Regions from separate parts of the Pantoea anthophila genome, predicted to be linked through region 4. Evidence: predicted binding sites of a transcription regulator. Region 4 holds the regulator's gene; each other region holds the start of a gene.
What was found. Region 4 encodes PurR, which represses purine synthesis genes. Its sites were predicted from a motif close to CANGCAAACGTTTGCNTG; they were not measured.
Positions count from the first base shown of each region.

Region 1: OJ965_RS20595 (NCS2 family permease) is a predicted target of PurR. The motif match lies at 1,750-1,767, and genes of this name have one in related genera.
Region 2: OJ965_RS09750 (NCS2 family permease) is a predicted target of PurR. The motif match lies at 1,820-1,837, and genes of this name have one in related genera.
Region 3: purH (bifunctional phosphoribosylaminoimidazolecarboxamide formyltransferase/IMP cyclohydrolase) is a predicted target of PurR. The motif match lies at 2,125-2,142, and genes of this name have one in related genera.

Region 1 is NZ_CP110473.1:3,898,950-3,902,061, reverse strand. Features, by position in the region: gene OJ965_RS20600 (4'-phosphopantetheinyl transferase family protein) at 1-325, shown strand, start outside; gene OJ965_RS20595 (NCS2 family permease) at 367-1,680, opposite strand; gene yieH (6-phosphogluconate phosphatase) at 1,833-2,492, shown strand; gene OJ965_RS20585 (GlxA family transcriptional regulator) at 2,501-3,112, shown strand, end outside.
Region 2 is NZ_CP110473.1:1,560,731-1,563,842, reverse strand. Features, by position in the region: gene OJ965_RS09750 (NCS2 family permease) at 261-1,559, opposite strand; gene OJ965_RS09745 (response regulator) at 1,991-2,734, shown strand; gene OJ965_RS09740 (D-lyxose/D-mannose isomerase) at 2,913-3,112, opposite strand, start outside.
Region 3 is NZ_CP110473.1:3,695,192-3,698,303, reverse strand. Features, by position in the region: gene purD (phosphoribosylamine--glycine ligase) at 1-369, opposite strand, end outside; gene purH (bifunctional phosphoribosylaminoimidazolecarboxamide formyltransferase/IMP cyclohydrolase) at 389-1,978, opposite strand; rRNA gene OJ965_RS19715 (16S ribosomal RNA) at 2,615-3,112, shown strand, end outside.
Region 4 is NZ_CP110473.1:2,162,436-2,165,547, reverse strand. Features, by position in the region: gene punC (purine nucleoside transporter PunC) at 1-306, opposite strand, end outside; gene punR (DNA-binding transcriptional activator PunR) at 413-1,318, shown strand; gene purR (HTH-type transcriptional repressor PurR) at 1,315-2,340, opposite strand; gene cydH (cytochrome bd-I oxidase subunit CydH) at 2,622-2,711, shown strand; gene OJ965_RS12600 (C40 family peptidase) at 2,759-3,112, opposite strand, start outside.

The DNA of each region.
Region 1 (3,112 bases), 1.7 Mb from region 4:
CCAGATCTGGACGCTGCGCCAGAGCATTCTCAAGCTGACGGGAGAGGGCGATCGGGGGCTGGATTCGCTGCGTCTGCTGCCGGGTGCAGGGCGGCTGCGGTCGTCGCTCTATCCCGATATTCAGGTAGTCTGCGATGCAGAGCCTGTGCTGGTCTGGTCGTGTGCGCTCTCATCCGCGACCCAGCGGCTCTATCTGTGGGAGATGGATAACGCCTTTCAGTGGCGCGCATTACGGGAAATGGAGATGGGCAAGCCCAATATCGGGCCGCATGCGCTGCGGCTGACCAGCCTGCCCAGCGAGCGCAATCTGCATCCTGAGATGTGACAACGCCGCAACCGGTGGGTTGCGGCGCTCAGTCACTGCGCTCAGTGCGCGTCGATAAAGACAATCTTCAGTACGAACAGCAGGGCAACAATCACCACGCAGGGGCTGATCTCACGCCAGCGCCCGGTGCCCAGCTTCATCACGCAGTACGCGATAAACCCCAGCGCAATGCCTTCGGTGATAGAAAAGCTGAACGGCATCATGGCGGCGGTGACAAATGCCGGAACGGCTTCGGTTAAGTCATCCCAGCGCACGCGCGACAGGCTGGCCGTCATCAGCACACCCACGTAAATCAGCGCGCCCGCCGCGGCGTAGGCCGGCACCATGGCCGCCAGCGGTGACAGGAACGTCACCAGCAGGAACAGCAGGCCGGTGACGACCGCCATCAGGCCGGTACGGCCACCAATCGCCACCCCGGAGGAGCTCTCAATATAGGCGGTCACCGAGGAGGTGCCCGCCAGCGCGCCACTCACTGAACTGATGCTGTCGACATACAGCGCCTGCTGCATGCGCGGGAAGGTGCCGGTTTCATCGGTCAGGCCCGCTTTATCGGTGACGCCAATCAGCGTGCCGGAGGAGTCGAACAGATTGACCAGCATAAAGGAGAAGATCACCCCGGCCATGCCGATGTTGAATGCGCCTTTGATATCGACCTGACCGACCACCGACGTTACCGACGGTGGCGCGGAGAAGAGGCCGACAAACTTCACATCGCCCAGCATCCAGCCGATAGCCGTGGTGATCACCATGGAGATCAGCACCGCCGCGTGGATATTACGCGACGCCAGAATGGCGATAATAAAGAAGCCCAGCGCGCCCAGCAGCACGCTGTGCGAGGTCAGGTTGCCTACGGCCACCAGGGTATCGGGATTAGGCACGATAATGCCCGCATTTTTCAGCCCCATCATGGCGATAAACAGGCCGATCCCGGCGGTAATGCCGACGCGCAGGCTGAGCGGGATATTGGCAATCATCCAGTAGCGGACCCGAAGCAGCGTCAGGATCAGCAGGCCGACCGCACCCCAGAAAATGGCGCCCATGCCGACCTGCCAGGAATACCCCATCGCCCCGACCACCACAAAAGCGAAAAAGGCGTTCAGTCCCATAGCGGGTGCCAGCGCTACCGGCAGATTGGCAAACAGGCCCATCAGAATGCTGCCGAAGGCGGCAATCAGACAGGTGGTGACAAACACCGCCTGCGTATCCATGCCCGCGACGCCCAGGATCTGCGGATTGACGAAGACGATATAGACCATCGTCAGAAAGGTGGTGATACCCGCGATCACTTCGGTACGCACCGTGGTGCCATGTTCCTGCAGCCTGAAAATGCGCTGCAAAACGCCTTGCTTGCTCATGCCATCCATCCAGAAGAAAAAATCATCGGCGCGTATCCTGGCGATTTTACCGGGGCAATACAATGATTTTTCGCAACCGATTGCCAGTCTCGCAATCTGTACGGAGTGCGGTAAAGTGGGGAACCCACACCTGAATCGAAGGATAGAATCTGATGTCAGTAGAATGCGTCTTTTTTGATTGCGATGGCACGCTGGTGGACAGTGAACTGCTCTGCACCCAGGCCTACGTGAATACCTTTGCCCGCTATGGCCTGACGCTGTCGCTGCAGGAGATGTTTGAAAAGTATAAGGGCGTCAAACTTTACGACATCATTCGTGATGTGGGTGAGGCGCATCAGGTGTCGCTGCCGATGGAGGAGGTCGAAACCGCCTACCGCGCGGAAGTGGCGCGACTGTTCGACCAGCAGCTGCAGCCGATCGCCGGTGCGAAAGCGCTGGTGGAGCAGATCAGGGTGCCGATGTGCGTGGTCTCAAACGGAACGGTAAAGAAGATGCAGCACTCGCTGGGATTAACCGGCATGCTGCCGCTGTTTGCTGAGCACCTCTACAGTGGCTATGACATTCTGCACTGGAAGCCCGATCCGGAACTGATGTACCACGCGGCGGAGCAGATGCAGGTGCCGATTGAGCGCTGCATTCTGGTGGATGACTCCGAAGCGGGCGCCCGCGCCGGGATCGCCGCCGGGATTCCGGTCTACTACTACTGCGCAGACGCGCATAACCCGGAACTGGATCATCCGCTGGTGACGCGCTTCGATGACATGGCGCAGCTGCCTGCGCTGTGGCGCGCCCGTGGCTGGGATCTGGTGTAGCGCGGCCCATGAGTCACACCGTCTGGTTTTTAACCCTGCCTGGCGTCATGGTGCTGGATCTGACCGGTCCGGCCGAGACGCTGAAACTGGCGGGCGATCATTTTACGCTGCGCTACATTGGCCCGCAGCCGGAGGTTGTCTGCTCCACCGGCATGACCATTGGCGGCATCGAACCGCTGCCGGAACAGCTTCCCGCCGACAGTCTGCTGGTGGTGCCGGGCGTCTATGACTCCCGGCACTGCTTTGCCACGCCGCAGGCCGCCGAGGCGCGCCAGTGGCTGATCCGGCAGCAGGCTGCGCTGCGCGCGCAGACCTGTATGCTGGTCTGCGTCTGCTCAGGTGCCCTGCTGGCCGCGCAGGCGGGGCTGCTGGATGAGGTTGAATGCACGACACATCATGATGTGATTGCCCGTCTGAAAGCGGCCGCCCCGCGCGCACGGGTCAAAGAGAACCGTGTCTTTGTCGGGCACGGGAACATCTGGACCAGCGCAGGCATCACGGCGGGTATCGACCTGGCGCTGCATCTGATTAATCAGCTCTGCGACACGCCCACGGCGCTGGCGGTGGCGCGTGAAATGGTGGTCTGGTTTCGGCGCGCCGGTGATGACCCGCAGCTCTCG
Region 2 (3,112 bases), 600 kb from region 4:
GGGCGGGCGTCCGCCCCTTGACGCGTCCGCCTGCACGGGCGAACTGAAACTCCCACACGCCTGGCGGGCGAAACCCTCTCAGAGCCACCCCGCCGCCAGGTAATAACTCCCACAGCCTGGCAGGCGAAACCCTCTCAGAGCCAGCCCACCGCCAGGTAATAACTCCCTCCCCCCGACAGGCGAAATCCTCTCAGAGCCCCCCACTGCCAGGTGATAACTCCCAACCGCCAGGTGAAACCTCCCCGGCCGCCAACCCACCATCAGGCGCTCAGCCAGCCCAGCTTAATCACAAACAGAATCGACAGGATAATCAGCGCGGCATTGACCTCTCTGGCGCGACCGCTCAGCAGCTTCACCAGCGTCCAGGTGATAAATCCAAAGGCGATACCGTTGGCGATGGAATAGGTCAGTGGCATGGTCAGCGCGGTAACCGTCACCGGGGCAGCAGTCGTGATATCTTTCCAGTCAATATCCGCCAGACTGGATGTCATCAGCACGGCCACAAACAGCAGCGCGGGCGCGGTGGCATAGACCGGCACGCTGGAGGCCAGCGGTGAGAAGAAGAGCGCCAGCAGGAACAGCACGGCGACCACGATCGCCGTCAGGCCGGTGCGGCCACCCGCACTCACGCCCGCCGCCGACTCCACATAGCTGGTGGTGGTTGAGGTGCCCAGCAGTGAACCAAACAGCGCAGCCGCACTGTCAGCAATCAGCGCACGGCCCATCTTCGGCACGTTACCCTGCTCATCCGCCAGACCGGCGCGTTTGGTGACGCCCAGCAGGGTGCCGGTGTTATCAAACACATCCACAAACAGGAAGGCAAAAATCACACTGACCAGGCCGACGTTAAACGCGCCAGCAATATCCAGCTGCATAAAGGTCGGTGCAATCGATGGTGGTGCAGAGAAGACCCCGGCAAACGGCGACAGGCCGATGCCCATAGAGATAAAGGTTACCAGCAGAATACCGATCAGCACGGCACCGGTTACGCGACGCGCTTCCAGCACCACAATCATCACAAAGCCAAGCATCGCCAGCAGCGGACCCGGTTTTGTCAGATCGCCAATGCCCACCAGCGTCGCCGGGTTATCGACCACAATGCCTGCGCCTTCCAGCGCAATGATCGCCAGAAACAGGCCAATACCGGCACCAATCCCCGCGCGCAGCGGCAGCGGAATACTGGCAATAATCCACTCACGGATTTTAAACAGCGACATCGCAAAGAAAATCACTGCCGAGAGAAACACCGCACCCAGCGCAATCTGCCAGGTGTAGCCCATGTGCAGTACGACGGTGTAGGTGAAGAAGGCGTTCAGCCCCATGCCCGGTGCCAGTGCAATCGGGTAGTTAGCGATCAGCCCCATCAGCGCACAGCCAATCGCCGCCGCCAGACAGGTCGCGACAAATACGGCGCCCTTATCCATGCCGGTCGCGCCCAGAATGCTCGGGTTAACAAACAGAATATAGGCCATCGCCAGGAAGGTGGTGATCCCGGCGATAATCTCGGTACGAACCGTCGTGTTATGCGCTTTGAGTTTGAATAGTTTTTCTAACATCATCATCTCTCGATACAGGAGACCGCACCGGTGTGGGTCTCGCTTGCCAAAGGGGGTTGCATGCTGATTATTCTGTTTTCGGGACGCGGATACCGGCCGCTACATACTGACCTGCCGGAATCGTCTGAAATCCCTGACTGACCCACTGCCCAAAGCAATTGCCATGCCACTTGCCGACGCAATCGATTACCTGGCAGAGCCGGATGCGCCTCAGAGAATTCCGAACCAAAACGAGGCGCGATTATGGTGCAATGCACCGAGGATGCGCAATCGTTTTCCTGCCTCTCTGTGTCACCCCCGCAAAACTCTGCGCCAGCGCACGCTTCCGCATAATGGCGGGCGAGGCGTGTCACGTTTCAGCACGCTGCCTCAGCGCACTTTTCTGGCCTGTGTAGACTCCTGAATTAACTCTTTCGTAACATTGAGGCCGCGCCATGAAGCCAGCGATTTTGGTGGTGGATGATGATCCTGCTGTCTGCGACGTCCTGCAGGATGCGTTAGGTGAACATCAGTTAAAGGTCTACTGCTGTCATCAGGGAAAAGAGGCGCTGCTGATGCTCAGCACGCACCCGGAGATCACGCTGGTGATGCTGGATATGATGCTGCCTGACACCAACGGACTGCTGGTGCTGCAGCAGTTGCAGCGTCAGCGCCCCGAGGTGCTGGTGATCATGCTGACCGGTATGGGTTCCGAAGCGGAGATGGTGGTCGGCCTGGAGATGGGTGCCGATGATTATATTGCCAAACCTTTTAATCCGCGCGTGGTAGTGGCGCGCACCCGGGCGGCCCTGCGGCGCGGCGGACGCCCTGTCCAGAGCGAAGCGGAACCGGCGGGCTGGCGATTCGGCGGCTGGCAGCTGGACGACAGTCGCTGCCAGCTGTTCAATCCGCAGCGCGAGCTGGTGCCGCTGACCCAGGGCGAGTTCAGCCTGCTGCGGGCGCTGGTGCGTCACGCCCGCAAGGTGCTGACCCGCGATCAGCTGCTGGAGCTGACCCACAGCGAAAGTCTGGATGTGTTTGACCGCACCATCGACGTGCTGATCATGCGCCTGCGCCGCAAAATCGAAATCAACCCGCATCAGCCCGATCTGATCCGCACCATTCGCGGGCTGGGCTATGTCTTTTCGGCTGACGTAATGAAACCTGAAACCGCCCCGCGCACCAGCCAGATCGCCTGAATCGCGCAACGTCCCGGCAATGTCGCCGCCGTGGCGGCGGATATGGGCGATGAAAGTCTGACGCAGTTTACCCGCGAGTACGCACGGCGGTCTGGTGAACCGCCCGCGCGCAGCATAAGAACGATGAGGCAGCCCGCTCCCGGCGATCACGCGCAGCGATGATCAGCGTCCGGAAGGGTCAGGTAAAGCCGCGGGCGTAGTCATTACAGAGCAGCCAGTGCGGCGCTTCATCCTCCTCAAGCGGATTGAAGCGGGCGAGTGGCGTCAGGAACACGTTGTCGTTTTCGTCATCATTGGGCATCGACACCTCGCCTACCAGCACGTCGCCAAAACCCGGTTCGCCCCAGAAGCTGTGCCAGAGGCCCGCCTCGAGCGTCA
Region 3 (3,112 bases), 1.5 Mb from region 4:
CTGGTATGCCGCGCTGGGGATCTGATGGCGCGCCAGGAAGTCTTTGGTAAAAGCTTTTGAGCCTTCCAGCTGTGCGGCAGCCTGAGTCGGGCCAAAAATAGTCAACCCAGCCTGACGGAATGCATCCACCACGCCAATGACCAGCGGTGCTTCCGGTCCGACAATGGTCAGATCGATCTTCTCGCGCTGGGCAAAATCCAGCAGGGCAGGGATATCGGTCGCACTGATTGCGACATTCTGCAGCGCAGGCTCTAATGCCGTACCGGCGTTACCTGGCGCAACAAAGACGGTTTCTGCCAGCGGCGACTGTGTCGCTTTCCAGGCCAGCGCGTGTTCACGTCCGCCATTACCAATCACTAAAATTTTCATCTGTTACTCTCCGGAACGATTAATGACGGAAGTGGCGCATATCGGTAAAGATCATGGCAATGCCGTGCTCATCCGCCGCCGCAATCACCTCTTCATCGCGGATAGAGCCGCCAGGCTGAATCACACAGCTCACGCCCACCGCAGCGGCTGCATCAATACCGTCGCGGAAGGGGAAGAACGCATCTGACGCCATGGCAGAACCTTTCACTTCCAGTCCTTCATCGCCCGCTTTGATACCAGCAATTTTAGCGGAGTAGACGCGGCTCATCTGGCCGGCACCAATCCCGATCGTCATCCCGTCACGCGCATAGACAATGGCGTTGGATTTAACAAACTTCGCGACCTTCCAGCAGAAGAGGGCATCACGCAGCTCCTGCTCCGATGGCTGACGCTTGCTGACCACGCGCAGCTGGCTGGCATCGACCATACCGAGATCGCGATCCTGAACCAGCAGGCCTCCGTTGACGCGTTTGAAATCGAGCGCTGCCGTGCGGTTCTGCCACTGGCCGCAGATCAGGACACGGACATTCTGTTTCGTGGCGGTAATCTTCAGCGCGGCCTCGGAAACGGCGGGCGCGATGATCACCTCAACGAACTGGCGGCTGATAATGGCCTGTGCTGTCGCTTCATCCAGCTCGCGGTTAAAGGCGATGATGCCCCCGAACGCAGAGGTAGGGTCGGTCTGGTAAGCACGGTCATAGGCTGACAGCAGGTCGTCGCCGGTCGCAACGCCACAAGGGTTAGCATGTTTAACAATGACGCAGGCGGGGTCACTGAACTCTTTGACACACTCGAGTGCAGCATCCGTGTCAGCGATATTGTTATAGGAGAGCGCTTTGCCCTGAACCTGTTGCGCGGTGGCAACCGAGGCTTCAGCAACCTGCTCTTCTATATAGAAGGCCGCCTGCTGGTGGCTGTTTTCGCCGTAACGCATATCCTGCTTCTTGATGAAGTTCAGATTCAGGGTACGCGGGAAGCGACCTGCAGGCTGATTGCGTTCACCGTGATAGGCGGGCACCAGACTACCAAAGTAGTTCGCGATCATACCGTCGTAAGCGGCGGTGTGTTCAAACGCTTTGATCGCCAGATCGAAACGGGTGTCGAGCGTCAGGCCGTTCTGGTGGGCATCCATTTCAGCAATGATGGCGTCGTAGTCGCCGCTGCTGACCACGATGGCCACATCTTTATGGTTCTTGGCGGCAGAGCGCACCATGGTCGGGCCGCCGATATCAATGTTTTCTACTGCGTCTTCCAGTGAGCATCCTTCACGGGCAACGGTCTGGGCAAAGGGATAGAGATTAACGACCACCATGTCGATAGGGCTGATGTCATGCTGCGCCATGATGGCATCATCCTGGCCGCGACGACCCAGAATGCCGCCATGCACTTTCGGATGCAGGGTTTTGACGCGTCCATCCATCATTTCCGGGAAACCGGTGTAATCAGAGACTTCTGTGACAGCCAGACCCGCATCCGCCAGCAGGCGAGCGGTTCCACCTGTGGAGAGCAGTTCGACACCGCGACTGGAGAGCGCCTGAGCAAATTCGAGGATGCCGGCTTTGTCAGAGACACTGAGCAAGGCGCGGCGTACAGGACGAGGTTGTTGCATGGTGGTTTATCCCTTGGCTTTGTTTCGCGTATAGAAGAGCGTTACATCAGGTTTTACAGCGGTTTTCTCTTCTATATAAGAAGGAAAGATCAAAAACCTCAGGTAACGCCCCTAAAAGGGGAGTCCGTCATATTGCCCGGCATTGTAGCGAAAACGTTTGCGTGATGCTCGCCTAAATTTGCCAGGCCCGGTGAATGTGGATAACGCTGTGTGTAACTGCGTATAACAGCGACTTTTGCTGTGGAATGCAGCGAACGCGCTTTTTTCTGCAATTTATGGGTTGCGCCTGTCTGACAACTCCCTATAATGCGCCTCCATCGACACGGCACAACGGCTTACGGAATGCGGTGTTGAGAGGTTCAGGAGACTGAGCCGCCGGAGAAAAGCTTCTGAAAAAAGAGGTTGACTCTGAAGGAGGAAAGCGTAATATACGCCACCTCGCGACAGGACGCTAACGCACTGTTCGCACTGCTCTTTAACAATTTATCAGACAATCTGTGTGGGCACTCGCAGGATTGATATCAGCGCCTTAGGGCGCACAAAAATATCAAAGCCTCACGAGTGAACACATAATGAAATTCATTATGACGTTTTACAGATGAGCACCGCTGAACTCGTTTCAGCAAATCAAACTTTAAATTGAAGAGTTTGATCATGGCTCAGATTGAACGCTGGCGGCAGGCCTAACACATGCAAGTCGGACGGTAGCACAGAGGAGCTTGCTCCTCGGGTGACGAGTGGCGGACGGGTGAGTAATGTCTGGGGATCTGCCCGATAGAGGGGGATAACCACTGGAAACGGTGGCTAATACCGCATAACGTCGCAAGACCAAAGAGGGGGACCTTCGGGCCTCTCACTATCGGATGAACCCAGATGGGATTAGCTAGTAGGCGGGGTAATGGCCCACCTAGGCGACGATCCCTAGCTGGTCTGAGAGGATGACCAGCCACACTGGAACTGAGACACGGTCCAGACTCCTACGGGAGGCAGCAGTGGGGAATATTGCACAATGGGCGCAAGCCTGATGCAGCCATGCCGCGTGTATGAAGAAGGCCTTCGGGTTGTAAAGTACTTTCAGCGGGGAGGAAGGCGGTGAGGTTAATAACCTCGCCGATTGACGTTACCCGCAGAAGA
Region 4 (3,112 bases):
GAAGCGCAGCGCCAGCATCAGAAAGATATCATTCACCCACAGCATACCCGCACAGCCAGCGGCGAACAGTGCCAGCCCGGCCAGCAGCACGGGTTTACGGCCGATGCGATCGGAGAGCGGGCCCCAGAAGAGCTGACCACAGGCGAAGCCGGCCAGAAACAGACTCATGCTGGCGCTGATCAGGCCGGGCGAGGTGCGGAACGTCTCCTGCATCGCGCCAAAGGCGGGCAGGTACATATCGGTGGCTAAAAAGCCCAGCATGCTGAGCAGAGCGAGGTAGGGCATAAATCCTATATTCGACAACATCAGATTCTCATTTTGCAGGGTAAACGCGGCAGAGTGTAAAAGGTGCGTTTGCGGCTGTGAAACGGTAATATTTGCCGGTTGCTGTTAAAATTTTTGAAGGCAGATTATGTGGTCAGAGTATGCACTGGAAGTGGTTGACGCGGTTGCACGCGGGGGCAGTTTCAGCGCCGCCGCGCAGGAGTTACATCGGGTGCCGTCTGCCATCAGCTATACGGTTCGCCAGCTGGAAACCTGGCTGGCGGTGCCGCTGTTTGAGCGTCAGCACCGTGAAGTGGTACTGACCCCGGCGGGAGAGCATTTTGTCAGGGAAGGGCGCAGCGTCATCAAAAAAATGCTCGCAACCCGGCAGCAGTGTCAGCAGCTGGCTAACGGCTGGCGCGGACAGCTAAGCATTGCCGTTGACCGCATCGCCAAACCGCAGCGTACCCGGCAGCTGGTTAAAGATTTTTATCGCCACTTCCCGGACATGGAGCTGCACATCAGCTATGAGGTCTTCAACGGGGTCTGGGATGCCCTGGCCGATGGCCGGGTCGATGTCGCGATTGGTGCGACCCAGGCGATACCGGTTGGCGGACGGTTTGCGTTTCGGGATATGGGGAAGCTCAACTGGCGCTGCGTGGTTGCACCCGATCATCCTCTGACGCAGGCAACCCGGATTGATGATGACACGCTGCGTCACTGGCCGTCGCTGGTGCTGGAGGATACGTCACGGGCGCTGCCGCGGCGCATGACGTGGACGCTGGACAATCAGCGCAGGCTGGTGGTGCCGGAATGGCAAACCGGGCTGGAGTGTGTGCAGGCGGGATTGTGCGTGGCGATGGTGCCAGGCCATCTGGCCCGGCCACTGCTCGACAGCGGCGCGCTGGTGGAGCTCACGCTGCCGCAGGCGTTTCCGGACAGCCCCTGCTGTGTCAGCTGGGCAGAGGATCGCGCATCACCGGCAACAGGCTGGTTACTCAGCTATCTGGGTGATGCGCAAACGCTTAATCAGGAGTGGTTAAGCGAGGATTAACGGCGATAGTCGCGGAACGGACCATCCGCAACTGAACGGCGTTCAATCAGCGTGGGATGGACTTCAATCGTTTGCGACACTTCGCGCTTGCTGGTAATGCGATCAAGCAGCATATCCAGCGCCTTCTCACCCAGCTGAGCCTTGGGCTGATGGACGGTGGTCAGTGCGGGCGCAAAATAGCGCGCGTTGCGCACATTGTCATAACCGATCACCGAAATGTCCTGTGGAACCCGCAGACCCATCTCGTCAGCGGCGCAAATCGCCCCCATCGCCATGATGTCGCCACCGCAGAACACCGCCGTCGGGCGCTGCTTCTGCGACAGGATCTGCTGCATCGCCTGATAGCCCGACTCCGGCTCAAAGTCACCCTGCACGATCCACTCGGCGCGCGGCTGAATGCCCGCCTCTTCCAGCGCCTTAAGGAAACCGGCATGACGTCCGCCCCCGGTGTTGCGCTCCATCTGACCGGGGATGGCGCCGATGTCGCGGTGGCCGCGCTCAATCAGATAGCGTCCCGCCAGATAGCCACCCTGGAAGGCGTTATCCAGCACCGTATCGGTGAAGTCGGCGCGCGACTCGCCCCAGTCCATCACCACCATCGGGATATTGCGGTTCTCTTCCAGCATCTGCAGCAGGTCGTCCGGGTATTCAGAGCACATGACCAGCAGACCATCGACGCGCTTCTGCGCCATCATGCTGAGGTAGGCGCGCTGTTTTTGCAGATCGTTATGCGCATTCCCCAGAATCAGCGTATAGCCTTTGTCAAAACAGTGATTCTCGACCGCTTCGATAATCTCAGCGAAATAGGGCGCTTCGCTGGAGGTGGCCAGCAGCCCCAGCGTCCGGGTGTGATTCACCTTCAGGCTGCGCGCCACGGCGCTCGGCGAGTAGTGCAGTTCCTTGATCGCCTGCCAGACCGCATCGCGCGTCTCTTCAGCCACGAAGCGGGTTTTATTGATGACGTGCGAAACCGTGGTCGTGGAGACGCCAGCGCGTTTTGCCACATCTTTAATTGTTGCCATGAAAATCGGACTCCAGGACTTATCTAACTGTATGATAAGCGTAGTGTTAAACGTTTGCGTCTGCTCAGGGTATTTTCCGCAAAAATGCCGTGTTATGGCGCATTAAACCGGCGGCCGACGGAGAATAAATGCCTGAAAAAGTGCGCAAACGGAATCAGGGCTGCGCGCGTTGCGCAACAAGGGCGGGATTCTAACAAGGCTGAACGGATAAAACGAGATTTTTACCCACAGCTGTGGGAAAATAGAATAACCACAATGATTATGTGGTTAAGGAGCAACCCATGAGTACCGATCTTAAACTGGCGTTAATGACCACTGTCGGCTGCCTGCTGATGATTGTGGCCTTTAGTTTTACCGCTGTACTGCACTGATAAAAAAGCCGGGACTTCTCCCGGCTTTTTTCTGACGCTGCATCAGCTCAGCGAATGGTTTTCGGCGTCATTACACGACGCGCACCTATGTAGTGACGCTGCCAGTAATCTTCCCCTAACGCACTGATCTGAATATCTTTGCCGGTACGCGGTGACTGAATAAACTTGCCGTCACCCAGGTAAACCCCGACGTGATCCGCGGTTCCGCGGCCATTAATGCGGAAGAAGACCAGATCGCCTTTTTCCAGTGACTCACGTTTGATAGGGGCAGCGTCACGCAGGTGATACATCTCGTTAGCGGTGCGCGGAATTTTAAACTTCACCAGATCTTTATAGGCGTACCAGACCAGACCGCTGCAGTCGAAGCCGGTGTGGGGGGAGGTGCCGCCCCACTGATAAGG